DNA from 3 places in the Arthrobacter sp. V1I9 genome. Region 3 is predicted to be linked to each of the others. Evidence: riboswitches for the same ligand, from Rfam matches in the RefSeq annotation. Region 3 holds a riboswitch; each other region holds the start of a gene.
The links. Region 3 has a riboswitch for S-adenosylmethionine ahead of QFZ70_RS06285 (aminotransferase class V-fold PLP-dependent enzyme). Riboswitches for the same ligand answer to the same signal wherever they lie in the genome.
Positions count from the first base shown of each region.

Region 1: linked by a shared signal. The riboswitch ahead of QFZ70_RS00350 (DUF1737 domain-containing protein) and the one ahead of QFZ70_RS06285 (aminotransferase class V-fold PLP-dependent enzyme) in region 3 are both predicted to bind S-adenosylmethionine.
Region 2: linked by a shared signal. The riboswitch ahead of QFZ70_RS11740 (bifunctional o-acetylhomoserine/o-acetylserine sulfhydrylase) and the one ahead of QFZ70_RS06285 (aminotransferase class V-fold PLP-dependent enzyme) in region 3 are both predicted to bind S-adenosylmethionine.

Region 1 is NZ_JAUSYU010000001.1:76,441-86,062, reverse strand. Features, by position in the region: gene QFZ70_RS00385 (LysE family transporter) at 1-572, shown strand, start outside; gene QFZ70_RS00380 (low molecular weight protein-tyrosine-phosphatase) at 706-1,239, shown strand; gene pabB (aminodeoxychorismate synthase component I) at 1,273-3,360, shown strand; gene cls (cardiolipin synthase) at 3,380-4,855, opposite strand; gene QFZ70_RS00365 (aminodeoxychorismate lyase) at 4,949-5,878, shown strand; gene QFZ70_RS00360 (TetR/AcrR family transcriptional regulator C-terminal domain-containing protein) at 5,946-6,659, opposite strand; gene QFZ70_RS00355 (hypothetical protein) at 6,891-7,145, shown strand; SAM riboswitch class IV at 7,298-7,412, shown strand; gene QFZ70_RS00350 (DUF1737 domain-containing protein) at 7,426-7,704, shown strand; gene QFZ70_RS00345 (rhodanese-like domain-containing protein) at 7,701-8,111, shown strand; gene QFZ70_RS00340 (O-succinylhomoserine sulfhydrylase) at 8,112-9,320, shown strand; partial or broken gene QFZ70_RS00335 (glutamate--cysteine ligase) at 9,387-9,622, opposite strand, start outside.
Region 2 is NZ_JAUSYU010000001.1:2,476,064-2,485,685, forward strand. Features, by position in the region: gene QFZ70_RS11710 (CoA-acylating methylmalonate-semialdehyde dehydrogenase) at 1-36, opposite strand, end outside; gene mmsB (3-hydroxyisobutyrate dehydrogenase) at 50-952, opposite strand; gene QFZ70_RS11720 (LysR family transcriptional regulator) at 1,067-1,990, shown strand; gene QFZ70_RS11725 (alcohol dehydrogenase catalytic domain-containing protein) at 2,066-3,184, opposite strand; gene QFZ70_RS11730 (MFS transporter) at 3,285-4,667, opposite strand; gene QFZ70_RS11735 (homoserine O-acetyltransferase) at 4,848-5,963, opposite strand; SAM riboswitch class IV at 5,976-6,091, opposite strand; gene QFZ70_RS11740 (bifunctional o-acetylhomoserine/o-acetylserine sulfhydrylase) at 6,187-7,512, opposite strand; SAM riboswitch class IV at 7,556-7,671, opposite strand; gene QFZ70_RS11745 (VOC family protein) at 7,837-8,475, shown strand; gene QFZ70_RS11750 (CPBP family intramembrane glutamic endopeptidase) at 8,724-9,503, opposite strand; gene QFZ70_RS11755 (DeoR/GlpR family DNA-binding transcription regulator) at 9,578-9,622, opposite strand, start outside.
Region 3 is NZ_JAUSYU010000001.1:1,331,295-1,340,916, forward strand. Features, by position in the region: gene QFZ70_RS06275 (metal-dependent transcriptional regulator) at 1-18, opposite strand, end outside; gene QFZ70_RS06280 (class I SAM-dependent methyltransferase) at 50-808, opposite strand; gene QFZ70_RS06285 (aminotransferase class V-fold PLP-dependent enzyme) at 918-2,357, opposite strand; SAM riboswitch class IV at 2,393-2,506, opposite strand; gene hisN (histidinol-phosphatase) at 2,664-3,476, opposite strand; gene QFZ70_RS06295 (ribosome small subunit-dependent GTPase A) at 3,525-4,640, opposite strand; gene aroA (3-phosphoshikimate 1-carboxyvinyltransferase) at 4,624-6,012, opposite strand; gene QFZ70_RS06305 (DoxX family protein) at 6,020-6,568, opposite strand; gene QFZ70_RS06310 (sigma-70 family RNA polymerase sigma factor) at 6,849-7,619, shown strand; gene rsrA (mycothiol system anti-sigma-R factor) at 7,616-7,876, shown strand; gene QFZ70_RS18975 (50S ribosomal protein bL37) at 7,992-8,066, opposite strand; gene QFZ70_RS06320 (PadR family transcriptional regulator) at 8,192-8,809, opposite strand; gene QFZ70_RS06325 (DUF4097 family beta strand repeat-containing protein) at 8,809-9,622, opposite strand, start outside.

The DNA.
Region 1 (9,622 bases), 1.3 Mb from region 3:
TCACGCCTGGTGCCGGAGCCATCAACACCATGAGCAATTCCCTGAACGCCGGCTTCCGCCGCTCCATTTGGGGCATCCTCGGCCAACAGGCAGCACTGGTGATCCATGTGGTGATCGTGGCCCTTGGCGTCGGGGTGCTGGTGGCCAGCTCGCCTGTGGCCTTCAACGTCATTCGTTATGCCGGCGCCGCGTACCTGGTCTATCTGGGCATCAGGCAGTTCCTCACCAAGCCGGACCTCGAGCAGGAGAAAATCGCGGGCCTCCGGAACGAGCCCGCCTGGTCCATTTTCCGGCGCGGACTTTGGGTGAACCTGCTGAACCCGAAGGCGATCGTATTCTTCCTCGCTTTTATGCCCCAGTTCATCCGCCCGGAACAGCCCCTCCTCGCTCAGTACGCAGTACTCACCGCTACAGTCGTGGCCATCGACATCCTGGTCATGTGGTTCTTCTTCGCGGCCGCAGCCCGGTCCTTCGAGCGGTTCACCCATAGTGCCCGAGGGCAGCTGATCCTTAACCGTGCGTTCGGCGTGCTGTTCGTGGCTGTGGGAATCCTGCTGGCTTTGATCCACTGACGTTCTGCGCGCGCAGGAGGCGGGCAAACAATGTGAACGGGATGTGACGGAGAAGCAAAGGTTCTTTACAGGGCCGTCAACATTTGTGAACCAGCGCTAGCCAATAAGGCTAATTAGCACGCATGCTTAGTATATGAACTCAATGTCGAGCCCATACCGCGTTATTGCCGTCTGTACCGGAAACATCTGCCGGTCCCCTATGGCCGAGCTGATGCTCGCCGCGGCGCTGGAACGCGAGGGGCTGGACAGCGTAGTCACAGTAGACTCCGCGGGCACCACCGGCTACGAAGCGGGCCGGCCGATAGACCCGCGGGCCGCGCGCCGCTTAAGCGTCACGCAGCTCCTCTCCGACAAACATGTGGCCCGGGAATGGCAGCCGGGATGGTTCCGCGAACGTAACCTGATCCTGGCGCTGGATATCGACCATTACGCCTGGCTGAGCCAGTCCGCGCCGGACCAGGAGTCCAGGAACAAGATCCGCATGCTCCGCAGCTTTGACCCCCGGCAGGCGGGAAAGGACTTGCTGGACCAGGGCATCGAAGACCCCTGGTACGGCGGGCAAGCCGATTTCGACGCCGTCTGGCACCAGATCCACGCCGCGCTGCCCGGGCTCGTAAACCACATCAAAGGTGCCGTCATCAAAGATGCCCAGCTCCTGCGCAGATGAAACCGCGGCAGGGATAAAGGTACGCTCTAACCCATGAGCCCAGCCCCCGTCATCATCGCCGTTGACGGGCGCTCCGGAGCAGGGAAAACAACGCTCGCCGTCGAACTGGCGGCACGGCTGCGCGCCCATCACAAGGTCTCGCTGTTCCACCTCGAGGACATCTACCCCGGCTGGAATGGGTTGATGGCCGGGGTTGACCGCTACGTCGCCGCCGTCCTCGAACCCTTGAGCCGTGGTGATGCGGCCACGTGGACCAGCTGGGACTGGGAGAAGAGATACGACGGCGACATCCGCGTCACGCTGCCCGCCGAGATCGTCATTGTTGAGGGTGTGGGCTCCGCTGCCGCCCCCGCCCGCCCCCACCTAAGTGCCGTCATTTGGGCGGACTCGCCGGAGGAGGTTCGCCGGGCCCGCGCGCTGGACCGTGATGGCGGAACCTACGAACCGTACTGGGACCAATGGGCGGCCCAGGAAGAGGAGTGGCTGAGCGCCGACGACGTCCCGCGCCATGCTGATCTACGCGTCCTGAACCGCGCTGACGGCAGCGCCCCCACCGACGTTCTGCAGTTGCTGCCGTACCTCCCCGCCCTGGCCACTGTTCTCTCCCCTGAGTTGTCCTCCCGCCGCGGCCTAAGCCTTACCGCGGAGCGCCTGGAGCTGCGCCCGGATGCGGCCATGCTGTTCAGCATGCTCTACGGCAGCTCACCCAACGCCGTCTGGCTGGACTCTTCCAACGCGGCCACTGGAGCCGGGACCGGGGCGGACCAGCCAGGGTCCGCAGCGGCGGAGCGCAGCCGCTTCAGCATCATGGCGGACGACGGCGGCCTGTCCGGCCAGTTGGTGATCCATTGTTCCGGCGAAAGCCAGATCAGCGCAGGCTGCGCCACAGCTACGGTGGAAGGTCCTTTCTTCCGCTGGCTGGACACGGTATGGGGCGGCGCAGCGGTCCGCACCCCGGAGGGCTACCCGGGCGAATTCACCCTGGGCTGGTTGGGCTGCCTTGGGTACGAACTCAAGCGGGAGACGGGTGGAGCAGACCTCTCCGCGCCCACCCCGGATGCCGCCTTGATCTTCGCCGGCAGGGCTGTGGTCCTGGACCACGCCGAGGGCACTTCCTGGCTCCTGGCTTTGGACGTCCCCGACTCGGACCAGTGGCTCAGGGACGCGCGGGCAGCCACTGAGGCGGCCTCCGGTCGTGCCGCCCAAGCCGCCGTGGCTGCCCAGGCGGGCGGCAGCAACGGCGTCGTACTTTCGCAGGCGCCCGTGTTCCGGAGCCGTGATACTGCCGATGCCTACAAGGAGAAGATTGCTGCGGCACAGCACGAAATCGCCGAAGGAAACACCTACGAAGTTTGCCTGACCACGTCACTCACGGCCAAGGTTCCCGCCGCAGCGCTGGATCCGTGGCAAACGTACCTGTCCCTGCGCCGCAGAAACCCCGCCCCCTTTGCCAGCTACCTGAGGTTCCGCAGCCTGACCGTGGCCAGCACCTCGCCCGAACGCTTCCTGAAGATCGCGTCCGACGGCGGCATGCGCGCCGAACCCATCAAGGGAACCCGCCGCCGCGCCTCCGATCCGGCGGAAGACGGCCGGCTGCGGCTCGAGCTCGAAACGTCCCTGAAGGACCGCGCAGAGAACATCATGATCGTTGACCTGCTGCGGAACGACCTCAGCCATTTCGCGGTCCCTGGCTCCGTGACCGTGAGCAGGCTCTGTGCCATCGAAAGTTACGCCACCGTCCACCAAATGGTCAGCACCATTGACGGCCAGCTGCGGCGTGGATCATCCCGCGCGGAGGCTGTGGCGGCGTGCTTCCCTGCCGGCTCCATGACCGGCGCTCCCAAGATCAGCACCATGGCCATCCTGGACCGGCTGGAAGGCGACGGACGGGGGCTGTACTCCGGCGCCGTCGGCTACTTTTCGCTGAACGGCGCAACGGACCTCGCCGTCGCCATCCGGACGCTGGTGATCCGCGACGAAGGCAACGGAACCGCGGAACTGACCCTCGGCGTCGGCGGCGCCATCACGGCCGACTCGGACGTCGACGAGGAGTACGAGGAGATCCGGACCAAGGCCTTCGGTGTCCTCTCGACACTCGGCGCGGAGTTTCCGGACGCCTGAACCAAGCTCCCGCACGCTGTTACTGGACGGTTGCCGTCAGCCTCGCCACGTTATCGACATAGCGCGCTGCCAGCGGCCGGTTGAGCCAGTCGGACAGCTTGAGCTCATGCGAGATGTCCCGGTAAGTGTCTTCCACGGCGCGCATCTTGGTCACGATGTCCGCGCCCAGCAGCATCACCGACACCTCAAGGTTCAGCGAGAAGGAGCGCATGTCCATGTTGCTGGAACCAAGGACCGCCACTTCGTCGTCGATGGTGAAGTGCTTGGCGTGGAGCACAGATGGAGCCTTGTACAGGTAAATCCGGACGCCGGCCTCCAGCAGGGCCTCGTAGTAGGAACGCTGGGCGTGGTGGACCAGGAACTGGTCACCCTTTTCGGAAACGAAAAGCTCTACGTCCACTCCGCGCTGGGCGGCGGTGGTGATGGCATAGAGCAGTGAATCGTCCGGAACGAAGTATGGACTGCAGATGGAAATCCGGTGCTGGGCGGAGTAGATGAGGGTGTTGAAGAGCCGCAGGTTGTTTTCGGTGATGAACCCCGGGCCGCTGGGAACCACCTGCGCGGTGACGTTTCCGGGATGCACGTTCGCCGGGAGCTGCAGCTGGTGTTCCAGGGACTCGTCGGTTTCGCTCAGCCAGTCGGTGGCGAAGACGACATTCAGGGTGGTGACGATCGGCCCGTGGAGGCGGGCCATCAGCTCCACCCACTCCCGGCCTGCCTTGCGGTGCCGCGGGTTGTTGTAGGAAGGCTCGATCAGGTTCTGCGAGCCGGTGAAGGCGATTTCGCCGTCGATCACCATGATCTTGCGGTGGTTCCGCAGGTCCGGCCGGCGCCACTGGCCGTGGATGGGCAGGAGCGGGAGCATCCGCTTCCACTGGATTTTGCTGGCCCTGAGCCGCTTCAGGAGCCTGTTGTAGCCCTTGACCCGCAGGGTGCCGATGTGGTCGAACAACACCCGGACTTCCACGCCGCGCTCGGCCGCTTCCTCCAGGGCCGTCAGCAGGTCGTTGGTGATGTGGTCCGTGCTCATGATGTAGAACTCGGCGTTAACGAACTTCTTCGCCTTCCGCACGGCCTGCGTCATGTGCAGGATGGAGTCCGGGTAGCCGGGGATAAGGTCCACGGAATTGCCATCCACCATGGGCAGCGAGCCCAGCCGCCGGTTCAATTCCGCGGCGGACCGCACCCATTCAGGGCCCGGGTAGTCGCTCTCCACGTCCGCAAGCGACGAGATCCCGGCGCGCACCCGCTCGTTGACCTGCTGCTGCTGCTCGCGGCGGCGGCTGGACAGCTTGAAGTTGCCGAACAGCAGGAAAAGGATGATGCCCAGGAACGGGACAAAGAAGATGCCCAGGAGCCAGGCCATCGCCGTGGTGGGCCGGCGGTTGCCCGGGATGATACCCAAGGCCAGCACCCGGATCACCAGGTCGGCGACGGCCAGCAGCACCACGGTCCAAGTCGGCGCGGAACCGGCAAGCGAAAATGGCCACAACACGTGATTAACCCCCGAAGGATGGGCTCCCGGCGGACGGTTCCGGCCGGGGCACTCTGCCCAGCTTATCCGCGGGTGCCGCACTAAGCTGGAGCCATGACCTCTCCAGCTCCTGTTGTTCTCGTGTTCCTCGACCCGGCTTTCCCGGATGGGCGGCTTGCCGATGCGTCCAAGCCGCAGTTGCTCGTGACGGACCAGGGCGCCACCCGGGGTGACGGGATCTTTGAGACCATGCTCGCAGTGGACGGCAAAGTGCGGAAAATCCAGGCCCACCTGAACCGCCTGGCGGGTTCCGCCGAGGCACTGGACCTCGCCATTCCAAGCGAGCAGGTATGGCGCCGCGCCATCGCCACTGCCCTGTCCGAACACCGCGCCCAGCATCAGCCTGCTTCCGGGTCCGACGATGAACTGGTGGTCAAGCTCGTGGTGACCCGCGGAGCCGAAGGCGCCTCAGCCCCCACCTCCTGGGTACAGGTTTCCCCTGTCGGAGCGGCCGGGCGCCGCCAGCGCGAGGCCGGCATCGACGTCATCCTCCTCGACCGGGGCTACGACAGCGACGTTGCCGAGCGTGCCCCGTGGCTGCTGCTCGGCGCCAAGACGCTCTCCTACGCGGTCAACATGGCGGCGTTGCGGCATGCCCACAAGCAGGGTGCCGACGACGTCATCTTCATCTCCTCCGACGGCCGCGTCCTGGAGGGCCCCACGTCGACTGTGCTGATGGCCCACGTGGAAACGGCCGACGACGGTACGTCCGTCAAGCGCCTCATCACACCGCAGCTGGACAGCGGTATCCTCGCGGGCACCTCCCAGGGTGCCTTGTTCGCCGCCGCCAAAGCGGCCGGCTGGGAACTGGGGTACGGTCCGCTGGAGCCCCAGGACATTTTGGACGCCGACGCTGTCTGGCTCATTTCGAGCGTGCGCCTGCTTGCTCCGGTGAACAGCATCGATGGCAAAGACGTGGGCACCCCGGCGGTGCAGAAAGAGCTGACCGCGGAACTGAACGAGCTGTTTGCCAGCATCGCGTAGCGGTTTCCACTGCCGCAGTACCGACCGCCGCCGGGCTTCCTTCGAGTAGCTGCCGCACTTCCCGCCGCTAAGCGGGGGGAGCTTTTGGCTGCGCGATCAGCTGCGCTTCGAGGCCGGAAAGCAGGATGGTGATGCCCTGGTCCAGCTCAGCCTCGCCGTCATATTCGGCGAGCGCCGGAGCCAACGCACGGAGATGGGGAAACTCTTTGAACGGCAGCCGGTGCAGCCCTAGCCGAAGCAGCACTTCATTCTCTTCGGGGTCAACCACGAACTCCTGCAGTTCGTTCAGAAGGTGGCCATAGAGGAACCCGTAGTAGGCCCTATAGACGTGGAGGGCGTCGGCAGGGCTGAATCCGGCGCCAATCAGCAGGGCGAGAATCTGCTCCAGCGGGCGCAGGGTGCCCAGCGGGCGCAGACCCAGCGGAGTGGAGAGCGGCCTCGTCACCAGCAGCGGCACCACGTTGGGATGTTCGAGCGCGAGCCGCCGAAGGTTATGCGCGATGTGCCGAAGCTGGGCTTTCCAGTCGGGGTCCTCCGGGTGGATGGGCAGTTCGTTGAGAACGAGCTCCGAAACGCCATCGAGCAACGCCGCCCGGTTCTCTGCGTAGCGGTAAAGGCTCATCGGATCCCGGCCCAGCTCCTGCCCCAGCCGGCGCATGGTCAGCGCGTCAAGGCCTTCCGCGTCCACCAGCTCCAATGCCTTGTTGAGCACCAGATCACGGTTGAGCCGCTCCTTTGGGGCGCGGCCCTTGGCAGGGCCGGGGGTTTTCGGGGAGGGCATGATTTTTCCGTTCTGGAGCCGGCGGCAAGCGTTCTGGAGAGGGTATCTCCAAACGCTTGCTGTATATGTAGTCTACGGGTAAAGTCTACATTGTAGTAAGGGCGTTGACACCGCTCAATCCATCGATTCCAAAGGTCTCGATCACCCCTCCGTGGCCCCGTGCAGGGCATTGAGGATTTCGCTGCTGTAGCCGAACGGCGGTACACACGCACTTAGCGAAGGGACGCCGTCATGGCACATTCGCAGTTCGATCTTTTTCTCCAGGAAGCCACCCACCTCGACCAAGCGTCCGACCACAGCCTCAGCGGTGACCGCCTTTATGGTCTCTACACCAGCTGGTGCTTCATCAACCAGCAGGCACCCGGAATGGAAGCCGCCTTCTGGGCAGGCATGAAGCACAGGATCAGCCCGAGCCATAACGGCCTGCGGATGAAGGGTCCGGCCGCAGCCGACTACATCCTGGCGAGCTGCCCCGGGATCGTATAAACGACATCAAAGGAAAGGCGTGAAGCGCCCCCCAGCGGGCAGCCCTTCACGCCTTTCGTTTGCTCCAACAGCTGGGCGGCCGCCCCGCTCAGTTACGGAACATGACGACGGCGGCGATGCGGTGCCGCGCGCCAAGTGTTACTTTTTTGGGGAGTAATGAGTACCGGCGTCAAGCCCTGACTGGCCGGTCGGCAACCCTCCTTTCGCGGCGGGGTGCCTCAGGTGAATACTCGGCATATCGACCGAATCGTGTTGCAAGCGTGAAAGAAGGAGATCCGTCGTGTCTGACGCACCTGCCCCTGAAGAAAGACTCTCCTACCGGCTCGTTACCGGGCCCGATGACAGGTCTTTCTGTGAACGGGTTTCGACCGCCCTGGCCGAGGGCTATGTGCTTCACGGCAGCCCTGCCGCCACGTCCAACGGCGGCAAGGTGATTGTTGCGCAAGCCCTGGTTCTTCCGGCAGCCATCGCTTCCGCCGATGCAGCAGTTGCTACCGCCGTGGATGACCTCGAATCCGCGGGCGACGACCTTGAGTTCGACGGCGAGGGCCACGCATGAGCTACGCAGGAGACCTGACGCCCCAGGAGGCATGGGACAAGCTGGAGCAGGGCGCCATCCTGGTGGATGTGCGCACCGAAGGCGAATGGGCCCACATCGGTATCCCGGACACAAAGGCCACCGACAACGATCCGCTGTTCATCCAGTGGACGTTCCCGGGGGGCATCCCCAACCCGGATTTTATTACTCACCTGACGCAGCAGGCGCCGGAGGACGCTTCGGCCGAACTGGTATTCCTGTGCCGCTCGGGGCAGCGTTCCATCGCGGCCGCCATTGCTGCCACCCGGGCCGGCTTCACCTCCTACAACGTGCTGGAGGGCTTCGAGGGCGAACCCGACCGGTACGGCGAACGCACCGTCAACGGCTGGAAGAACCGCGGCCTGCCCACCAATCTCGGAAAGAACTAAGTGACCTTTAACGAAGACGCCGCCGGCTGGAGCCCCGACACCCAGGCCGTCCGTGGCGGACTTGACCGCACCAATTTCCAGGAAACCAGCGAGGCGGTGTTCCTGAACTCAGGGTTCGTGTATGAATCCGCGGCTGCGGCAGAGCGCGCTTTCACGGGCGAGGACGAGCGCTTTGTGTACTCCCGCTACGGCAACCCCTCCGTGGCTACCTTCCAGGAGCGGCTCCGCCTCCTCGAGGGCACCGAGGCGTGCTTCGCGACAGCGTCCGGCATGTCCGCCGTCTTCACCGCCCTGGGTGCCCTGCTGGCTGCCGGCGACCGCGTGGTTGCCGCCCGCTCGCTGTTCGGTTCCTGCTTTGTGATCCTGAACGAAATCCTGCCGCGCTGGGGTGTGGAGACAGTGTTCGTGGACGGCCCGGACCTGGAGCAGTGGCGCGATGCCCTGTCCCAGCCCACCACCGCCGTCTTCTTTGAGTCGCCGTCCAACCCGATGCAGGAAATTGTGGACATCGCCGCTGTCAGCGAACTTGCGCACGCGGCAGGTGCCACGGTGGTGGTCGACAATGTCTTTGCCACTCCCCTGCTGCAGCGGTGCGGAAAGTTCGGCGCGGACGTGATTGTCTACTCCGGGACCAAACACATCGACGGTCAGGGCAGGGTGCTGGGCGGCGCCATCCTCGGCACCAAGGAATTCATTGACGGCCCGGTCAAGCAGCTTATGCGCCACACCGGCCCGTCGTTGTCCCCCTTCAACGCCTGGGTGCTCACCAAAGGCCTTGAGACGATGGCCCTCCGCGTCAACCACTCTTCGGCTTCAGCCCTTCAGCTGGCCGAATGGCTGGAGCAGCAGCCTGCCGTGAGTTGGGTAAAGTACCCGCTGCTGAAGTCGCACCCGCAGTATGAACTCGCCGCCAAGCAGATGAGTGCCGGCGGCACCGTTCTCACCCTGGAACTCGCGACGACGGGTGGCCGCTCGGGCAAAGAAGCGGCCTTCGCGCTTTTGGATGGCCTGCGCATCATTGATATTTCCAATAACCTTGGCGACTCAAAGTCCCTGATCACCCACCCCGCCACCACCACGCACCGTGCGATGGGTCCGGAGGGACGCGCAGCCATTGGCCTGAGCGACGGCGTCGTGCGGCTTTCGGTTGGTTTGGAGGACGTGGATGACCTGATTGGCGACCTCGAACAGGCACTGAAGCAGATTTAAAGTTTGGCTGGCGCTGCGTCCACACCGACCCCGGCAACCAGTCCTTCCCAGACACCTCCTGAGATCTTAGGGCTGGCGGACCCGCAACAGATCCGGAACCTCATCAACGTCCGGGAAATCCAAGGAGCCGCGCATCGTCACGTCTATTGCATGCTTGACCAGGGCACCAAAGCCCAAGTCCTCAGGCGCATAAGCGGTCAACGCCTTGTCCCGGACGCGGCGCTGTTCAGCTGCCCCCCGTACCACGGGCAATAACGTCCTCTACCCCCTGCCGGGCCAGGGCAAGCTCGCCCTGCTCCTGC
Region 2 (9,622 bases), 1.1 Mb from region 3:
GCGGTTGCCGTTGATGTAGTGCGGGATGGTGTGCATGGAGGTCTCTCTTCTACTTTGCTGAATCCAGTGAGCCGTCAACGAGCTTGATGATCATGGAGCAGTCCTTGCCGGACTCGCCCGCATCGATGAGGCGCTGGTACAGCTGCTGGACGTGCTTGCCGATTTCGAGCGGCGTGCCGGTGTCCTCTGCGGCGCTGATGGCCAGGCCGATGTCCTTGTTCGCCAGCTCGGCAGTGAAGGTGGGCGCGAAGTCGTTGTTGGATGCTGCGGTGGGGACAACGCCTGGAACCGGGTACCAGGTGCGCAGTGCCCAGCTGTCCCCGGAGGAGACGGAAGCAATATCCCAGAAGACCTTCTTGTCGAGGCCCAGCCGGTCTGCCAGCACTGCGCCCTCGGCGGTGGAGGCCAGGTTGATCAGGAGCATCAGGTTGTTGCAGATTTTGGCTGCTTGGCCCGTGGTGGCTCCGCCGGTGGGAATGATATTCGCAGCCATCGGTTCGATGTAGCCGGTGGCGTCGGCCACGGCGCCCGCTTCACCGCCGACCATAAAGGTGAGCGTTCCTGCTGAGGCGCCGCTCATGCCGCCCGAGACAGGGGCGTCCACAAAGCGGAAGCCGGCGGCAGCAGCGGCGTCGTGCAGTTCCTTGGCCGCGGCGATGTCGATCGTGGAGGAATCGACCAGGAGGGTTCGCGTCTCTGCATGGGCCAGCACTCCGTCCCCGCCGAGGTACACGGCCTTTGCGTGCTCGCCTTTCGGAAGCATGGTGAACACAACGTCGGCGCCCGCCACCGCCTCAGCGATGCTCGCCACCGGTTTCACCCCTCCGGCCTCCGCTGCGGCGAGGGCCGCCGGGTTGAGATCGAATCCCCGTACGTCGTGGCCCGCCTTTGCCAGGTTCCCGGACATGGAACCGCCCATGTTCCCCAAACCGATCCAACCGACTACTGCCATGGCCCAAGCTCCTTTGCTGTGTCTCCGGCCGAGGGCGGCCGGAAGGTCTGTGTCCACCATCACACCCTGCTACAGTGCAATCAAGGGGAAAAATCACAGACAGTATGTGCACTGATGCACACAGATGAAAGGCACCGGGTGGCACGGCTTCCGAGTCCGGACGACTTGCTGATTTTGCTGACGGTGGCGCGGCTGGGGCGTTTCAATGCCGTGGCCGAAACGCTTGGCACCACGCACACCACCATTTCCCGCCGGATCCTCGCCCTCGACAAGCAGTTGGGTGGCCGCACCCTCGAGCGCAGCCCGCACGGCTGGGAACTGACGGAGCTCGGGGCCTCGGCCGTCGCCGCGGCGGAAAGGATCGAGGAAACGCTCGGGTCCCTGGCTGCCGTCACGAGCCAGGACCGGGACGCCCTGGCCGGCATGGTGCGGATCAGCACCTCCGACGGTTTCGGCGCCGAATTCGTGACGCCGGCGCTGGTCCGCCTCCAGCAGCGGCACCCCAAGCTGAATGTGGAGATGCTGAGCGCCACACGCAAGGTCAGCCAGAACCGGTCCGGCGTGGACCTGGAGGTGGTGGTGGGCCGCACGGACGTGAGCAACGCCCAGACCATCTTCCTGACCAACTACTTCCTCCGGCTCTACGCAAGCCCCGCCTACGCCGCCCGGCGGGGCTTGCCGGAAACGCCCGACGGCGTGGGGCAGCACGGCTTCGTCTCTTACGTCGAGTCGGCCCTCCAGGTTGCCGAACTGGGCCACCGGTCCTCGCAGCTGCCCATGCCGAAGTCCAGCTTCCAGGCGACGAGCATCTTTGCCCAGGTGGAGGCGGTGCGCCGCGGCGCCGGCATCGGGCTGCTTCCGAACTTTATGGTGGCCCGGAACCCGGAGTTCATTCCGGTGCTCCCCGACGCCTTCCAGCGTCAGTTGCCCATCTGGGCGGTGGCCCGGCCGGAATCGCTGCGGTCCGCCCGGGTGCAGGCCGTGATCGCTGCCCTGCAGGAAGAGGTGGCCGAACGCCAGGACCTGCTGGCAGCCTAGGGCCAGGCATCCGGATGATGCCTGGCCGCGGCGTTTCAGGCTCGGAGTGCCGTTCCAGGAATTCGAAAAGGTGTTTTAGGCCTGGAAGAGCCGCCTCACCACTTGCCCGGCGGCGAGCGCATCAAGGCCTTCGTTGATCTCCTCCAGCGGCCGGGTGTCGGTATGCAGCAGCTCAACGGGAAGCCGGCCCTCGCGCCAGTACCCCAGGTACAAAGGGATGTCCCGGCCCGGAACGGCGTCGCCCATATACGAGCCGAGCAGCCGCTTTCCCGCGCCGGCGAACTGAAGCGCGGGCACTGTCAGTTCTGCGGTGGGGTGCGGCAGCCCTACCGAGACCACGGCGCCGCCTCGGGTCACGTGCTCAAGGCATGAGGCGATGACCCTTGCTGATCCCACAGCTTCGATGGCCGTATCCACGCCGTCGCCGGCAGCCTCCTGGATCAGGCGGGAGGCCTCCTCCGGGGTGCCCACGGCGGTTGCCCCGCATTCTTGGGCGAGCCCGTGCTTGCCCGCATTGGGATCGATGGCGATCACGGAGGAGGCACCGGCGAGCGCCGCAGCCATCACGGCCGAAAGCCCCACGGCACCCAGTCCGAAAACGGCTACGGACTGGCCGGGCTGGACGGCAGCAGTGTTGAGGACAGCTCCCATCCCGGTGAGCACAGCGCAACCGAACATTGCCGCAACAGTGTCCGGGACGTCGTCGTCGATGACCACCACCGACTCCCGGGCCACCACGGCGTAATCGGCGAACGCCGAAACACCCAGATGGTGGTTGATCCGCTCCCCAGCAGGCGTCCGCAGCAAGGCCTCGCCGTGCAGCAGGTCCCCGGACCCGTTGACTTCCGCCGCACGGTGGCAGAGAGCGGGACGGCCGGCCCGGCACGCCCGGCAGGCACCGCAGCTGGGGACGAAGACGAGGACCACATGGTCCCCGACTGAGACATCCGTGACGCCGTCACCCACCGCGGCAACCCGTCCTACCGCCTCATGCCCCAGCGCCATGGGAAGGGGCCTGACGCGGGAGCCGTCCACCACCGACAGGTCAGAGTGGCACAGGCTCGAGTAGGTGATGGTGATTCCCAACTCACCGGCGCGGGGTTCCGGCCGGTCAAGATTTTCGACCTGAAGCGGATGCGTTTCGGTGTAGCTGCTTCCGGACGGGACCGTGGAGTAGAGGACCGCTGCTTTCATGGAAATCCTGACTTCGTCGAAGGTGCTGGCGCCCAACTGCCCGGGCCTGCGTGGTCGCGGGTCCGGGCAGTCGGTGTGCTGTGTGTGTGCTGAACGGTGATTATTTCTTGCCGGCCGCGAGCAGGTCCGCGGTGCCCTTGGCATCGGCCGCGTCCACCTCGTGGAGGGAGATGCCCCGGGTTTCCTTAAGGAAGAACACGGAGATTGCGGTCACGATGCAGGCTCCGAGGAGGTACAGCGCCACGGGGGTGGAGGACTTGAAGTTGCTCAGGAGTGCGGTGGCGATGATCGGGGCCAGCGAACCGGCGACGATGGAGGTCACCTGGTAGCCCAGGGAAACGCCCGAGTAGCGCATCCGGGTGGGGAACATCTCGGCCATGATGGACGGCTGCCCGGCGTACATCAGGGCGTGGAACAGCAGGCCGATGGTGATGGCGGCCAGGATGATGAGGTCGTTGGCGGTGTCCATCATCGGGAAGGCGAAGAAGCCCCAGGTTCCGCCGAGGATGGCGCCCACCATGTAGACCGGCCGGCGGCCGAAGGCGTCGGACATCTTGCCGACCAGCGGGACAGCGCAGAAGTGGATGAAGTGCGCCACCAGCAGCAGGAGGAGGATGCGGGAGGTATCTGTCTGGACGACGACCTTCAGGTAGGTGATGGAGAACGTCACCACGAGGTAGTACAGGATGTTCTCGGCAAAGCGCAGGCCCATGGCGGTGAACACGCCGCGGGGGTAGCGGCGGAAGACTTCGGCGACGCCGTAGCCCTTCTTCTCAACGGTGACTTCCTTGCGGGCCTCGATGAAGATCGGGGCGTCCTGGACCTTGGTGCGGATGTAGTAGCCGACGATCACGATCACGGCGGACAGCCAGAAGGCAACGCGCCAGCCCCAGCCGAGGAATGCTTCCTGGGAGAGCGTGGAGGACAGGGTAAACAGCACGCCGGTGGCCAGGAGGTTACCCATGGGAACGGCGGACTGCGGCCAGCTGGACCAGAACCCGCGGGACTTGTTCGGGCTGTGCTCGGCAACAAGCAGCACGGCGCCGCCCCATTCACCGCCGACGGCGAAGCCCTGGACGAAGCGCAGGAACACCAGGAGGGCCGGAGCCCAGTAGCCGATCTGCGCGAAGGTGGGCAGGCACCCCATGAGGAAGGTGGAGACGCCCACCAGGACGATGCTCAGCTGCAGCAACTGCTTGCGGCCGAACTTGTCACCGAAGTGGCCGAAGACGATGCCGCCGATCGGCCGGGCCACGAAGCCTACGGCATAGGTGACGAAGGCGGCGATGATGCCATCCAGTTCGGTCCCTGAATTGGGGAAGAACATTTTGCCGAACACCAGGGTGGCGGCGGAGGCATAGAGGAAAAACTCATACCACTCAACGACGGTGCCGGCCATGGAGGCCGTGACGACTTTCCTCAGGCCTGAGGCCTTGACGTCGGTTTCCTCTGGCCGCCGGGCGGCCGAGCTTTCCGTACTCATGTGTGAACTCCTTCGGCGTCGTCATCGACACCACTGGGACAGGCTATGGCGGGTGCGTGTGGTTTTGGTCACGAACTGCCGGGTCCCAACGAGTATGGTCTGCCGGAAGGCGTAGCTCAACGCCGAATGATGCAGAGCGCATCTGCATTAATGCACATTCTCTGGCGTTTAGGCCTGGACTTATACCGAAAGGTGCTCCCGCAGCTGGTTCCCCAGCTGGCCGATCTCGGTCAGGAAGCCATCGTGCCCGATGGGCGCCTCGATCAGGTGGACGTCCACCTCGCCGGGAAGCGCCCGCGCCAGCTCCCGTGACTGGGACGGAAAGTAGAGCCGGTCCGAGTCCACGGCGGCCACAAAGAAGCGCGCACTGGCACAGGACAGGGTCTGGGCGAGCGACCCCCGTCCCCGGCAAATGTCGTGGCTCATCAGCGCCTCGGTGATCGCGATGTAGCTGTTCGCATCGAACCGCTGGACCAGCTTGGTGCCCTGGTGGTCCAGGTAGCTCTCCACCTGGTACCGCCCGCGGGCAGCCAGCTGTTGCCCCTGGAGCGGCGATTCGGGGGCCTGCGGCTCACGGCCGAAGCGTCCGTCCAGTTCCCGCGGGGAGCGGTACGTGATGTGGGCGATGCGCCGGGCCAGGGCGAGGCCCTGCTCGGGGGCGGGTCCGTTGTAATAGTCACCGCCGTTGAAGTTGGCGTCCTGCCGGATGGCGAGTGTCTGCGCCTGGGCGAAAGCGATCTGCTCGGCGGTACTCGCGGCGCCCACGGAGATCACTGCGCAGCGCTGCACACGTTCCGGAAACGTGACCGCCCATTCGAGCGCACGGGCGCCGCCCATGGAACCGCCCAGCACGGCAAACCAGCTCCCGATCCCGAGCTGGTCGGCCAGCCGGGCCTCGGCCAGGGTGCTGTCCCGCAGGGTGACCAATGGAAAACGTGAACCCCAAGGCTTTCCGTCCGGCGCGGACGACGACGGCCCGGTGGACCCGTAGCAGCCGCCCACGATATTGATCGACACCACGAAAAAACGGTTTGTATCTACCGGCGCACCAGGCCCCGCGAGCTGTTCCCACCAGCCGGGCTCCTCGGTGTCGCCCCGGGTCACGTGGGTGCTGCCTGTCAACGCGTGTTCGATCAGAACGGCGTTGCTGCCGTCCGCGTTCAGGGTGCCCCAGGTTTCATAGGCCAGAGTGACGTCCGGAAGGTATCCGCCGGCTTCCAACTCCAGTCCCCCGATGGAGGCATAACGGACAATCCCATGTTCAGGGACAGTTGTACGGGTGACGGTAACCGTCATGGCAAGACCTCTTCTACGCGCTTGCCCGCCGTCGAATGACCGGCAGGCCAGGTCTTCACCCGGGGCACCCCGCCGCGGAAGGAGGGTTGCCGGCCAGCAAGCCGGGGCTGTCACTGGCACTCATGACCTGGTTCGAGTGTACGAAACAGCCCCTGCCTGCCGCCAAGAGTGTGACTGGTTGTGACTTCCCCGGCTTGTGCCGCGTTGGGTGCCCTGGGTATCTCTAGGCGCCGGTTGCGTCCTTGGCCGCCCGGAAACCGGCTTCGAGATCTGCCAGGATGTCATCGATATGCTCGATCCCCACCGAAAGCCGCACCAGGCCCGGGGTCACGCCGGCCACCACCTGCTGCTCCGGCGAGAGCTGGCTGTGAGTGGTCGACGCCGGATGGATCACCAGCGAACGGACGTCACCGATGTTTGCCACGTGGGAGTGCAGTTCCAGGGCGTCCACGAAGCGCTTGCCTGCCTCCGCGCCCCCGGCGAGGTTGAACGAGACGATGGCGCCGGTCCCCTTGGGGCCGTACTTCCGGCCCCGCTCGTACCAGGGGCTGGAGGGCAGCCCGGCATAGGCGACCGATTCGACGTCGTCACGCGACTCCAGCCACTGAGCCACGTCCAGGGCGTTGGCCACATGCCGCTCCACCCGAAGGCTCAGCGTCTCCAGACCCTGGGCGATCAGGAAGGCGTTGAAGGGCGACACTGCCGAGCCAAGGTCTCGCAGCAGCTGCACCCGGGCCTTCAGGATGTACGAGAGATTGGCGCCCAGGGCGCCTTCGGCACCGAGGTCCCGGGCGTAGACGAGTCCGTTGTAGGTGGGGTCCGGGGTGTTGAAGCCGGGAAACTTTGCGGGGTCCTTGCCGAAGTCAAACTTTCCGGAATCCACGATCACGCCGGCGATGGCTGAACCATGGCCGCCCAAGTACTTGGTGGCCGAGTGCACCACGATGTCCGCGCCCCATTCCAGCGGCCGGATCAGGTACGGGGTGGACAGGGTGTTGTCCACGATCAGGGGCACGCCGGCCTCGTGCGCGACGTGGGACACCCCTTCGATATCCAGGACGTCCTGCCGCGGGTTGGATACCACCTCGCCGAAGAAGAGCTTGGTATTGGGCTGCACTGCTGCGCGCCACTGTTCCAGGTTGTCCGGGTCCGCCACGAAGGTGACTGATATGCCGAACTTCTTCAGGGTGTGGGCGAAGAGGTTGTAGGTGCCGCCGTAGAGGCTGGGGCTGGCCACGATGTGGTCCCCCGCCTCGGCGATGTTCAGGACGGCGAAAGTCTCAGCAGCCTGTCCGGAGCTGAGCAGCAGCGCCCCCAGTCCGCCTTCAAGGCTGGCAATCCGCTGCTCCACGGCCTCCTGGGTGGGGTTCCCGATCCTGGTGTAAATGGGGGCCAGTTCGGCCAGGGCAAAGCGGTTGGCGGCGCTTTCAGCAGTGGGGAACACGAAGGACGTGGTCTGGTAAATGGGAAGTGCACGGGCGCCCGTGGCGCCATCCGGCTCCTGGCCGGCGTGGATCTGGCGGGTTTCGAAAGACCATCCGTTGGACAACTAAGGCTCCTTTGACATGGGCCCGGCATGCTGGAAGCACCGCGGGCCGCGCTTGCCATCCGGCCGGTGCCGGACAGCCAGGTCCTCACCCGGGGCACCCCACCGCGGATGGAGGGTTGCCGGCCAGCGAGCCGGGGCTTGTCACTGGCGCTCATGACCTGAGCTCAGTGTAGGAACATGCGTTGATTGCCGGACAGGATTGTGACGAACATAGTCAGGAAGATTTCCTCGGCCCGGCGGGGGCTTAATGACGGTACACAAGACGAAATCCCAGTAAGGCTACCCTTAGCTGAGAGCCCGATCACAAAGTGCCAAGATGTTGCCATGCGCATGGATCACGTCTCTTACGCCTGTGAACACGATGGCCTGGCTGCCACCACCGAACGTATTTCCTCTGCCCTCGGCGTTGAGGCAGTGAAGGGCGGGGTACACCCGCGGTTCGGAACCCGGAATATGATCATCCCGCTAGCGGGACACAAGTACCTCGAAGTGGTGGAGGTCCTGGACCACCCCGCTTCGGACAAGGCTCCCTTCGGGCAGGCAGTGCGTGCACGGTCTGCAGCCGGCGGCGGCTGGATGGGCTGGTGCGTCGAGGTTGACGACCTGGCCCCCTTCGAAGAACGGCTCGGGCGGTCCTCGGTCAACGGCAACCGCAAGTTTCCTGACGGCCGCGAACTGGTCTGGAAGCAAATCGGCATCCTCGGTTTGATCGCCGACCCGCAGGTTCCCTACATGCTCAAGTGGGAGGGCGACCCGTCCCTGCACCCGTCCAACGCGTACGACAGCAACGTCAAGATGAGCTGCCTGACTATCGCCGGTTCCGCTGCCCGCGTTACTGAATGGCTGGGTGAGCCGGTGGAGAAGCCGCTCGAAGACGTAGCCGTGGAGTGGGTGGCACCGCACGGGACCCCCGGAATCCTTTCGGTGACGTTCGAGACCTCCAACGGAGCTGTGACGATCTAATCCTCTCCCTGGGCCCGGGCAGCTTTGCCCGGGCCTCGGCATGGGTAGGTGCTGCAGACTGCCCTCCTAAGCTTCGGCCGCCATCAGCAGGTGACAACGGCGTCACCCGCTGATGGCGGCCGAATCCATTTCTTGTGAAGCACCAGTTGCACACCAGCCCCCGCTGGAATGCCAGACCCCCTTGTCATGATGGGTTTATGGGCCGCCGTGACGTACGCGGACACTGCCTGGCGTTGTCTTGCCGTCTCCTAGCCCAGTCCTACGGCCTTGCCAAAGAGGCTGAACCCAACGAATGCCACGATATCCAGCAGGGCGTGAGCGATCACCAGGGGCATTACCCGGCGCGTCCGGGTATACAGCCAGGCGAAGACGACACCCATCACCACATTGCCGATGAAGGGCCCGAAGCCCTGGTAGAGGTGGTAGCTGCCGCGCAGCAGGGAACTCACCATGATGGACAGCGGCACGCTCCAGCCGAACTTTGCGAACCGGTCCAGCAGGTATCCCACCACGATGACTTCTTCGACCACGGCATGGCGCATGGCGGACAGGACCAGCACCGGCACGGTCCACCAATAGGCGTCCAGCGCACTGGGAATAATCGCCGTGGTGATTCCCAGCGCCCTCCCTGCGGCATACAGGCCGAGGGACGGGATGCCGATCAGCGCAGCCAGCCCCAGCCCCTGGAACAGGTCCCGGCCCGGGCGCTCAAAGTTGAATCCGAGCTTCCGGAACGCCGAACCCGCGTTGCTGCCGTCGCCGGATACAGACTGCCTGTTGTCGGTAAGGAAGTAGATCACCAGCAGCACGGGCACCAGCGCGAAGATGATGTCCAGCAATTGGTAGGTCAGGTCGAAGTACTCGCGGGTGCTTTGGGAGCGGTTAAGTGTTGAGGTGCCTTCCGCCAGCGGTGCCCGGGTCATCTTGTCGAGGAGCTGCACCACCGAGTAGACGGCAGACTGGCCCAGGGAGAGACCTAAGACGATCCAGACTTCGATCCGCAGACGACGGCGGGAGGGAACCAGCATGTACCCATCTTGCCTGCAGTTTCTGGAACCGGCCTGATTGGCCTGCCGAAGTACCGGGGCGCCGCTAATGGTGTTCAGCCGGCAGCCACAATCACTTCCGTGCCGTTAGCCTCAAAGGC
Region 3 (9,622 bases):
GGGCGCGCTGGTCTTCACAGCCCCAAGCCTACCCTTTGCCCGTTCTCCGTCATGCTTTGAAGGCCCGCCACGTGAGCGTCAGGTAGGGCAGTTCGAGCTCTTTATCCAGGCTGTGGCCCAGGTGGTCGTGGAGGTACCAGTCCAGGTTGGCCAGCACCTTCGCCCGGATGGTTTCACCGGCTCGCAGATAATAACTCCGCGATTTGGTGAGCTCCACCAGGTCGGTGGTGGTGACGCGGTCCTGCCAATGGGTGACGTGGCCCTCGAGCCCCGTGAACTCGGGTCCTACGTGCGGCCGGAAGCCGGGCTTGTACACGTCCCCGGCGTGCATGATCCGGGAGAGCCGGTGGACCCAGGGAACGGATGTGTCCAGCTGGTTCCAGATCAGGCCCAGCTTCCCGGCCGGACGGAGGACGCGCGCAAGTTCGGTGCTCGCCGCGAGGGCGTCGCACCAGTGCCAGGCCTGGGCCACGCTGACGACGTCGAAGGCCCCCGCGGGCAGGCCGGTCGCCTCCGCGGTAGCTTGGATCGCCGTGGCAGCGGGATAGTGCGCCCGTAACTGTTCGAGCATGTCCGCAGAGGGATCGAGAGCGGTGACCGACATGCCCCTGTCCAGCAGCAGTTCGGTGAACTTACCGGTGCCGGCACCGGCGTCGAGCGCATCATGGGCGCCCGGGGGCACCAGCCATTGAGCTGCTTCGTCCGGATAGCCCGGACGGACCTGCTGGTAGTGCCGGCCGCCGTCCTGGAAGCTCTGGCCGAGCTCCCGGCGCCGTCCGTGATCAAGTTTGGGGCCACCCCGTACCACGTGTGGCCTCCTTTGTCTGATGCCCTTGGGTATCCTTCGAATCTACCGCACACGCCCTAGAGGCAGGAAAGCAGGCAGTGTCAGCAAGGCAGGACGGCGTCGGCAGCAATCAGTCGTCGATGCAGGGGGCAGCCCCGGCAGTTCCCGGCGTGTTGGGTGCCCAGTGCGGATAGGTCCGGGTGTCATTGGCGGGAACCCAGCGTCCTGCGTCCACCACATAGTCCCACCCCAGGCCGTTGCGGCGCAGCGACTCGATGCCCGTAAGAAGCCGTTCTGCGTCCTCAAGGCGCGAACCGACTCCAAAGCTGGCACGGAGGGAACCGGATGGGAGCCCGAGCCGCTTCAGCAGCGGGTGCGCGCAGAAACGGCCGTCCCGCAGGCCAACGCCGTGCTCGGCGGACAGGTACGCGGCTACCAGTCCGGCGTCATAGCCTTCCACGGAGAAGTTGACCACGCCGATGGTGTCCGTATCCGGGTTGGTGTCCTTGAAGATCTGGTGGACGGTCACCCCGTCGATCTTCTGCAGGCCCTCCACCAGGAAGGAACGGATGCCCGACTCATGGGCATGCCACCGGTCCAGGTCCAGCCCGGCGATCACCTGCGTGGCGCGTGCCAGGGTGGCTGCGCCCAGGACATTGGGGGATCCGCCCTCGTGGCGGGCCGGGCCGGTGGCCCAGCTGACGCCGTCGAGCCTTGCTTCCTTGACGGCGCCGCCACCGGCGAGATGGGGCGTTCCGGCGTCGAGCCAGTCCGGGCGGCCCACCAGCACACCGGCGCCGAACGGTGCGTACAGCTTGTGGCCCGAGAAAGCGAGGTAGTCCACGCCATCCGCGGCGATGTTGACACGGCGGTGCGGCGCCAGCTGGGCTGCGTCCACCACAATGCGTGCGCCGTGTTCGTGAGCGAGCGTGGCCAGGGCCCGGATGGGCAGGATCTCGCCGGTGACGTTGGAGGCGCCGGTGACGGCCAGCAGGCTCACGCCTCCCTGTTCCAGTTCGGCGCGCACGGACTCGATGGTGCCGGGGATGGTGTCGGCGGCAACGATGCTGCGGTGGGGGACGCCCTGCCACGGCAGCAGGTTCGCGTGGTGTTCAATGTCCAGGTACAGGACGTCCCCGTCGGGCCGTCCGTCCGTTGCTGGCAGGCAGCCTGCCAGCAGGTTGAGGGAGTCAGTGGTGTTCCGGGTGAAGATCACGGAATCGTCCGGGCGGCCGCCCACGAACTCCCGGACGATGTTCCGGGCATTCTCGTAGACGGACGTGCTGATCTGGGACGCATAGCCGGCCCCGCGGTGGACGCTTGCGTAGAACGGCAGGATCTCGTTGAGGTAGGCCGAGACCAGGGAGAGGGCGGGAGCGGAGGCGCCGTAGTCGAGGTTCGCATACCGGACGTGGCCGCCGGAGATCAGCGGTGCCTGGATTTCAGCGCCGGTGACAGCCGCAAGCGGCCGGCCGGCGACGGCGCGGCGGGCATCAAAGGGGGCAGCGCCGTCAGGCTGGACTGTTTCAGGCTGGGCGGCGGCGTTGGGGGAGACGGTGGCAGTAGTCACAGAGACCTCACTTCGAAAGGACTCCCTGTACCGGGAATCCGCGCTTGCCGCATCCGTTCCGGACCGGCCTGGTCGTCACCCGGGGCACCCCACCGCGGTTGGAGGGTTGCCGGCCAGCAAACCGGGGTTTCGCGCTGGCACTCGTGACCTGCTTAAGAGAGTAGGACATGGGGCAGGAAGGTTTGAAGCCAGCTCGAATGTTAAGCGCTTTGTTACGCACCTGCCGATAAGTGCTGCTTTGGCCGAATAAACGACGGCGGGCGCCTCCTTTGGGAGGTGCCCGTCGCCGATTCTTCGATGAAGGTGTTAGAGAAGGTCGTCCAGGTCCGGGTTCAACCGGCGGAGCACCTCGGAGTGCAGGATGGAATTAGTGGCCAGCGCGTTGCCGCCGAACGGCCCGTCCTCGCCTTCCAGTGAGGTGAAGCGGCCGCCCGCTTCCACCACAATCGGCACCAGTGCCGCCATGTCGTAAAGGTTGAGTTCAGGTTCGCAGGCAATGTCCACGGAGCCTTCCGCCACCATGCAGTAGGACCAGAAATCGCCGTAAGCCCGGGTCCGCCACACGTCCTCGGTGAGGCCCAGGAAGTTGTCCAGGTTGCCGCGTTCCTTCCAGCCGCCCAGGCTGGAGTAGGACAGCGAAGCGTCGGACAGGCTGGCGACGTTGGAGACACGGAGCCGGGTGGCTGCAGCCAGCGACCGGCCCATGTAGGCTCCCATGCCCTTGGCCGCCCACCAGCGCTTGCCCAGGGCGGGTGCGCTCACCACCCCAACAACGGGCTCGCCCTCATCCACCAGGGCAATCAGGGTGGCCCAGACGGGGACGCCGCGGACGAAATTCTTGGTGCCGTCAATGGGGTCGATGATCCAGCGGCGGGACCCGTGGCCGGTGCTGCCGAACTCTTCCCCGAGTACGGCATCACGCGGACGGGAACGGGACAACTGGCCGCGGATGGCTTCTTCTGCGGCCTTGTCCGCGTCGGTGACCGGCGTGAGGTCAGGCTTGGTCTCCACCTGGAGGTCCTGGGCCTTGAAGCGGCTCATGGTCTGGTCATCCACGGAATCTGCCAGGACGTGGGCCAGGCGCAGGTCATCGTTGTAGCTTGAAGCAGGTTGGATCATGGTTCCAAACTACCGCCTGCGCGCTGATCTGCTGGGAGATCGGCACCGTCAGTTGACGCTGCCCAGCTCCTTTGTCTCCTGCGCATCCAGGCGCGGGTCAGTGCCCAACAGGCGGCGCAGCGAGGCCAGCCGCGCTTCCCCGGTGGCACCCGCATGGCCACCGCCCACCCACGCGTCCAGCCCACAGTTCACGGCGGTGGCTGTGTGCTTGCAGCCGCGTTCGCAGTCATCGATGCCGGGGGAGAGGTCCGGGAAGGAGCGCAGGATCCGGTCAGGATCCACGTGAGCCAGGCCGAAGGAGCGGATACCCGGGGTATCGATAATCCAGCTGCCCACAGGAGCGTCCGCCAGCCTTAGCGCCAGCGCCGACGACGACGTGTGGCGCCCGCGCCCTGTCACGGCATTGACGCCGCCGGTGGCCCGTTCAGCCCCGGTCAGCGCATTCACCATCGTCGACTTGCCTACGCCTGAATGCCCCAGCATGACAGTCACTTTTTCATCCAGGTACCCCCGGAGCTCGGCCACGGCATTGCTGTCGAGGCGGGCGGACAGGCCGTCGTCAGAGCGGGCGTCGATGCCGGAAGCGCTGGAATCGGCTGTCCGGCTGATGATCACGGGGAAGTCGAGGTGTGTGTAGTTGGACAGCAGCTCCGCCGGATCCTTGACGTCCGCCTTGGTGACCAGCAGGATCGGCTCGATCCCGGCGTCGTACGCTGCCACCAGGGCGCGGTCGATGAAACCCGTGCGTGGTTCGGGGTTGGCGGCGGCCACCACGATCACCAGCTGGTCTGCGTTGGCAACCACAGCCCGCTCCACCGGATCCGTGTCGTCAGCGCTGCGGCGCAGCAGGGTCCGGCGGTCCTGGATCTTGACCAGCCGGGCGAGGGTGTCCGGTTCGCCTGAGACATCGCCTACCAGGGAGACGAAATCTCCGGCCACTACAGGGTTGCGGCGCAGTTCGCGTGCCCTCGCGGCAATGACCACGCGTTCGTTGCCGGAGTCCTCACCCACCACCGCCGTGTACCTGCCGCGGTCGACGGTGATGATGCGTCCGGTCACAGCGTCGTCGTGGCTTGGCCGGTCCTTGGTGCGCGGGCGGGAGCCCTTTTTGCTGGGCCGGATGCGGACATCCGATTCGTCCCAGGAATCAGTGCTGCGCGCCACCGGTGGAACCTTCCGCGCCGGCATCCGCGGGACCGGCCTGGGCCAGCATGTCTTCCCACAGCCGGGGGAAGTCCGGCATGGTTTTCGCGGTGGTGGCAATGTCCTCCACCTGCACCCCGTCCACGGCCAGGCCAAGGATGGCTCCTGCCGTCGCCATGCGGTGGTCGGCGTAACTGCGGACGACGCCGGCGTGCAGCTTGGCGGGCCGGATCACCAGGCCGTCGCTGGTCTCCTCGGCATCCCCGCCGAGGCGGTTGATCTCGGTGACCAGTGCAGCCAGCCTGTCAGTCTCGTGGCCGCGCAGGTGTGCGATGCCGCTGAGCCGTGAGGGCCCGCTGGCCAGGGCACACAGCGCGGCGACGGTGGGGGCAAGCTCGCTGGTGTCCGCGAAGTCGGCGCCCTTGATTTCGGGTCCGCCCGTAACGGTCAGGACACCATCACGGAGAGTGACCTCAGCGCCCATCTCGGCAAGAATGGTCCGCCACAGGTCTCCCACCTGCTGCGTCTGCTCCGGCCAGCCCGGAATCCGGACCGTTCCGCCGGACGCCAGGGCAGCCGCAAGGAACGGTCCGGCGTTGGACAGGTCCTGCTCGATCCGCTGGTCGAATGCGCGGATTGGCCCCGGGGAAACAGCCCAGTGGTTGGGAACCGAATCGTCAACCACAACCCCGGCGCCCCGCAAGACCGCCACGGTCATGTTGATGTGGTCAAGGCTCGGCACCGGTTTCCCGACGTGCTCCAGGTGAAGGCCTTCGGTGAACCTCGCTCCCACGAGGAGCAGCGCCGAAACAAACTGCGAGGAGGCGCTGGCATCGATGACCAGGTGGCCGCCCGGAACCTCCCCGGTGCCTTCCACAACAAACGGCAACGACGACGGCGCGCTGCCGTCTTCGGCGGAAACAGCCACTCCCAGCGCCTTGAGGGCTTCGATAATGGTGCCCATGGGCCGGTTGCGGGCGTGCGGGTCGCCGTCGAACATGCTGGCGCCGTTGCGCAGCGCCGCCAGCGGCGGAACGAACCGCATCACGGTACCGGCGAGGCCGCAGTCGATCCTGGTGGAGGACGCTGCCGCGTCTGCCACAAGCGGAACCACCTCCAGGTCCGGACCGAACGCACCGTCCCCCGGGACCTCCGTGATGGTGGCGCCGAGCTGGCGGAGCGCATCGATCATGAGTGCCGAATCCCTGGAATGCAGCGGCGCACGCAGGCGCGACGGGCCGTCGGCCAGCGCTGCGAGCACCAGGTACCGGTTGGTCAGCGACTTTGACCCGGGCACCGTAACAGTGGCATCGACGGGCCGGGACGCGAAGGGGGCCGGCCAGTGGGGGAGGGACGTTCCGGAGTGGTCCTGGGTGGTGGCGGCTGCGGTCATGTCCTGCTTATGCCCCCGTGGCCTGTTCGACGGCGCGGCGTACGGCCTTATCGGCTTTGTACAGCTTCTTGTTGGTGGTCTTCCTGGCGTCCGCGGCAAGGTGCGCGGCACCCTTCCGGGCGTCTGCGGCCAGGTGCTCGGCGCGCCAGGCCAGTCCCGGCTTGCCAGCCGTGTCGACGGAAGCGAGCAACGCCCCGCCGCTTAGTGAAAGGTTCTTCAGGAGCTGGTTGCGGCGATTCCCGCGCCCTTCCTTGCTGCTGATGTCCGCACTGCGCCATTCAACGAAGGTGTTGAGAAGGGAAATGACGGTCAGCACGGTGGCTGAAAGCCTGGAAAACTTCCCGAGCCCAAAGAGGACGCCTGCGCCCACCTGCGTTCCGCCGATAACCCTTGCCAGCGTCTTCTCGTCAGTACGGAACGGCAGCGCCGCCGTGGCCTTGCTCAGCAGCGGCGACAGTTGCTGGGCGGTGTCATCGGCGTTCTTGAGCTTATCCATTCCGGCAACAACAAAACTGGAAGCCAGCATGGGCCGTGCGAGTGTGCGGACAAAGGACATGGATTTCCTCCTGGATGGACGAACCGCGTCGGGTGCGGCGAAGTCCGTCCTAGTCTTGCACTTTTGGGGAATATTTGCCCAAGGGCTGAGGTTATGGATGCTGGGTCCGCGAGAGCCGGGCCCAAAGACAAAGCACCGGACAACAGAGCGGAGTTGGCCCTTGAGGCGGGTGTTGGACGGAATTGACGCAGCAGGCCCGGTGGCAATGGACTCCTTGGAGGCCGAACCCCCCGAGTATGGCTCGCCGCGGGCGCGGAGCCTGACAGTAGACTTGAAGGCAATGAGCACCTTGGATCCGGCCGTTTCGGCCATGTATGAGGCTTCCCAAAGCGAAGCCAAAAGCAGCGCTGACGCACGGCCCGGGCCTGCAGATCAAACGGCAGAGCCACAGCAGCCTGAAGCGGAAACCACCGAAGAGGTGGTTAATGTTTCCACGGAATCGACGGAGGAGCGCCGTGCCCGGTTCGAGCGTGACGCCATGCAGTATGTCGATCAGCTGTATTCTGCCGCCATGCGCATGGCCCGGAACCCTGCCGACGCCGAGGACCTCGTCCAGGAGGCCTACACCAAGGCCTTTTCCGCGTTTCACCAGTACAAGCCGGGAACCAACCTCAAGGCCTGGCTGTACCGCATTCTGACGAACACCTATATCAACCTTTACCGCAAACGGCAGCGCGAGCCGCTTCAGTCCAACTCGGACACCATCGAGGACTGGCAGCTTGCGCGGGCCGAGTCGCACACCTCCAGGGGGCTTCGTTCCGCCGAGGCAGAGGCGCTGGATCACCTGCCCGATTCGGACGTCAAGCGCGCGCTCCAGGACATTCCCGAGGAATTCCGCCTTGCGGTGTACTTCGCGGACGTCGAAGGCTTCGCGTACAAGGAAATTTCAGACATCATGAACACGCCTATCGGCACAGTGATGTCCCGGCTCCACCGCGGCCGGAGAATGTTGCGGGACATGCTCGGGGAGTACGCCGCCGAGCGGGGATTCAAAACGGCCGCACCTCCACAGGACGCGGCGGAAAGCACACAACAGGAGAACAGGAAATGAGCGACTGCCAGGGATTGGGCGACTGCGACGATACCCGGATGCAACGCATCTATGAGTATCTGGACGGCGCCTTAACCCGTGAGGACATCACGGAAATCAAGACCCACCTTGATGACTGCCCGGAATGCACGGAGCAGTACGACCTTGAGTGCGTGATCCGCAACATGGTCAAGCGCTCCTGCACCGAAGCTGCTCCCGATAATCTGAAGAACGCCATATTGGACCGGATCCACTCGATCCGGCCGGTGGACGCCTAGGTCAGCCGGCCAGCAGCCAGGCCAGGGCAGCGATTCCCTGCCTCAACACAAAGGACCCCGGAAGCCGAGTGGCTTCCGGGGTCCTTTGCTGTGAACCGTAGTACCTGGCATTTGCCTAGGTGTTGGGGCGCTTCCCGTGGTTCGCGCCGCCACGCTTACGGTCACGACGCTTGCGTGCACGCTTGCTCATAGCTGGCCTCCTTACTGTTGGTACTCAAAAAGAGCTGCCCTCAAGTCTCCCACATGATGTGGCGGCCCGCGAACCGGGAACCGCCGCGTGACCTGCGGTTCAATCCGCGCCTTCGGGAGGGGAAGCTATTTTTCGAGGAGGGAGTTGCGGACCGCGATGCGGGCCTGTTCCAGGACCGTCCGAAGGGTTTCCAGGGCCACAGGGCTCAGCGGCTGCTTGCCTGCCTGCAGGCGCAACTCGGCGCGAAGGTCGTCGCGGAACGCCTGGAGCATCGCCTCGGCCTCTTTCAGCGAACGTTTGCCCTCGGGCGCCGACCTGCCGGCGGCGGTGGTGAAATCGACAGAACCGGCGGCGGCCCGTGCCGCCTCCGCCGTTGCCGCGAGGTCTGCCCGCAGCCCGCGCATGTTGCTGCGGATGTCCTCACGGAGGTTGTCTGCCAGCCGCCGGACAGAGGCGGAGATTTCGTTCTCCACCGCGGCAAGTTCTTCACGGCGCAGGTTCAGCTCTGCCAGCCCGGCAGGCGTGATGCGGTAGTTGGTCCGGCGCCCGGCGGATTCCGTGGCCACCAGCCCCTCCTCCTCGAGTTTTCCGAGCCGGGGATAGATGGTGCCGGCGCTGGGGGAGTAGGTGCCGCCAAAGCGTTCCTTGAGCGCCTTGATGAGTTCGTAGCCATGCTTCGGGCCTGACTCCAGCAGGGACAGCAGGTAGAGCCGCAGGGCGCCGTGGGCGAAGACGGCGGGCATCAGGGCTGTTCTTCCGCGTTCCCGGACGCTGCGCTGTGGATGATGGACGTGGTGCCTGACACTGAATTGGTCCTGACCAGCATGAGTTTCGCGTCCGGACCGGCGATGGTCTCCACCTTGCCGCCCGGCACATGGTATTTCTGGTGGTCGATGACCACTGTCCCGCTGGCAGATTTGGCAACGATGTCCACGCCGACGTCGTGGGGGATCCGGATGGTGAGGTCGCCGGATACCGAATTGGCTCCGAAATCCTGGGTGTAGCCCAGCAGGTCGAAACTCATGCCGCCGCTGACCGTGTTGGCCCGGATGTGGCTGAAATTGCCGGATGCCGTGACCTCGCCGGAAACAGTCTTGGCTGTGAGGACGCCGCTGTGATTGCGGGCGCTTACCTCGCCACTGACAGTGTTCACGTGCAGTTCGCCATCGGTGCCGTCGGACATCACGGAGCCGGAAACAGCGTTCAGGCGCGTGCGGCCGGCCATCCCTGAAACAAGGCCGTCACCGCTGACGGTGCCTGCCTCGACTTCAACCGTGGCCGGAACAGCGATGCTGATGACGGCGTAGTTTTCGCTGTTGTGGTTGACCGTTCCCATGAGGTTTTTGAACCAGCCCTGCGGCCCGTGCAGCTGATGACGGACCTCGAGCCGGCCGTCTTCCAGCGACACGGCCACGGGGTCGCCCTGGACCTCGGAAATCTCTATCCGGGTGACCGGCTCATGATGCGCCACCACGTCGAAGCGGCCGCGCACCATGCCAAGCTTCAGGGACGTCACCGAGTCGACGTCGATGGTTTGTGCGCTCGTGACATCCCAG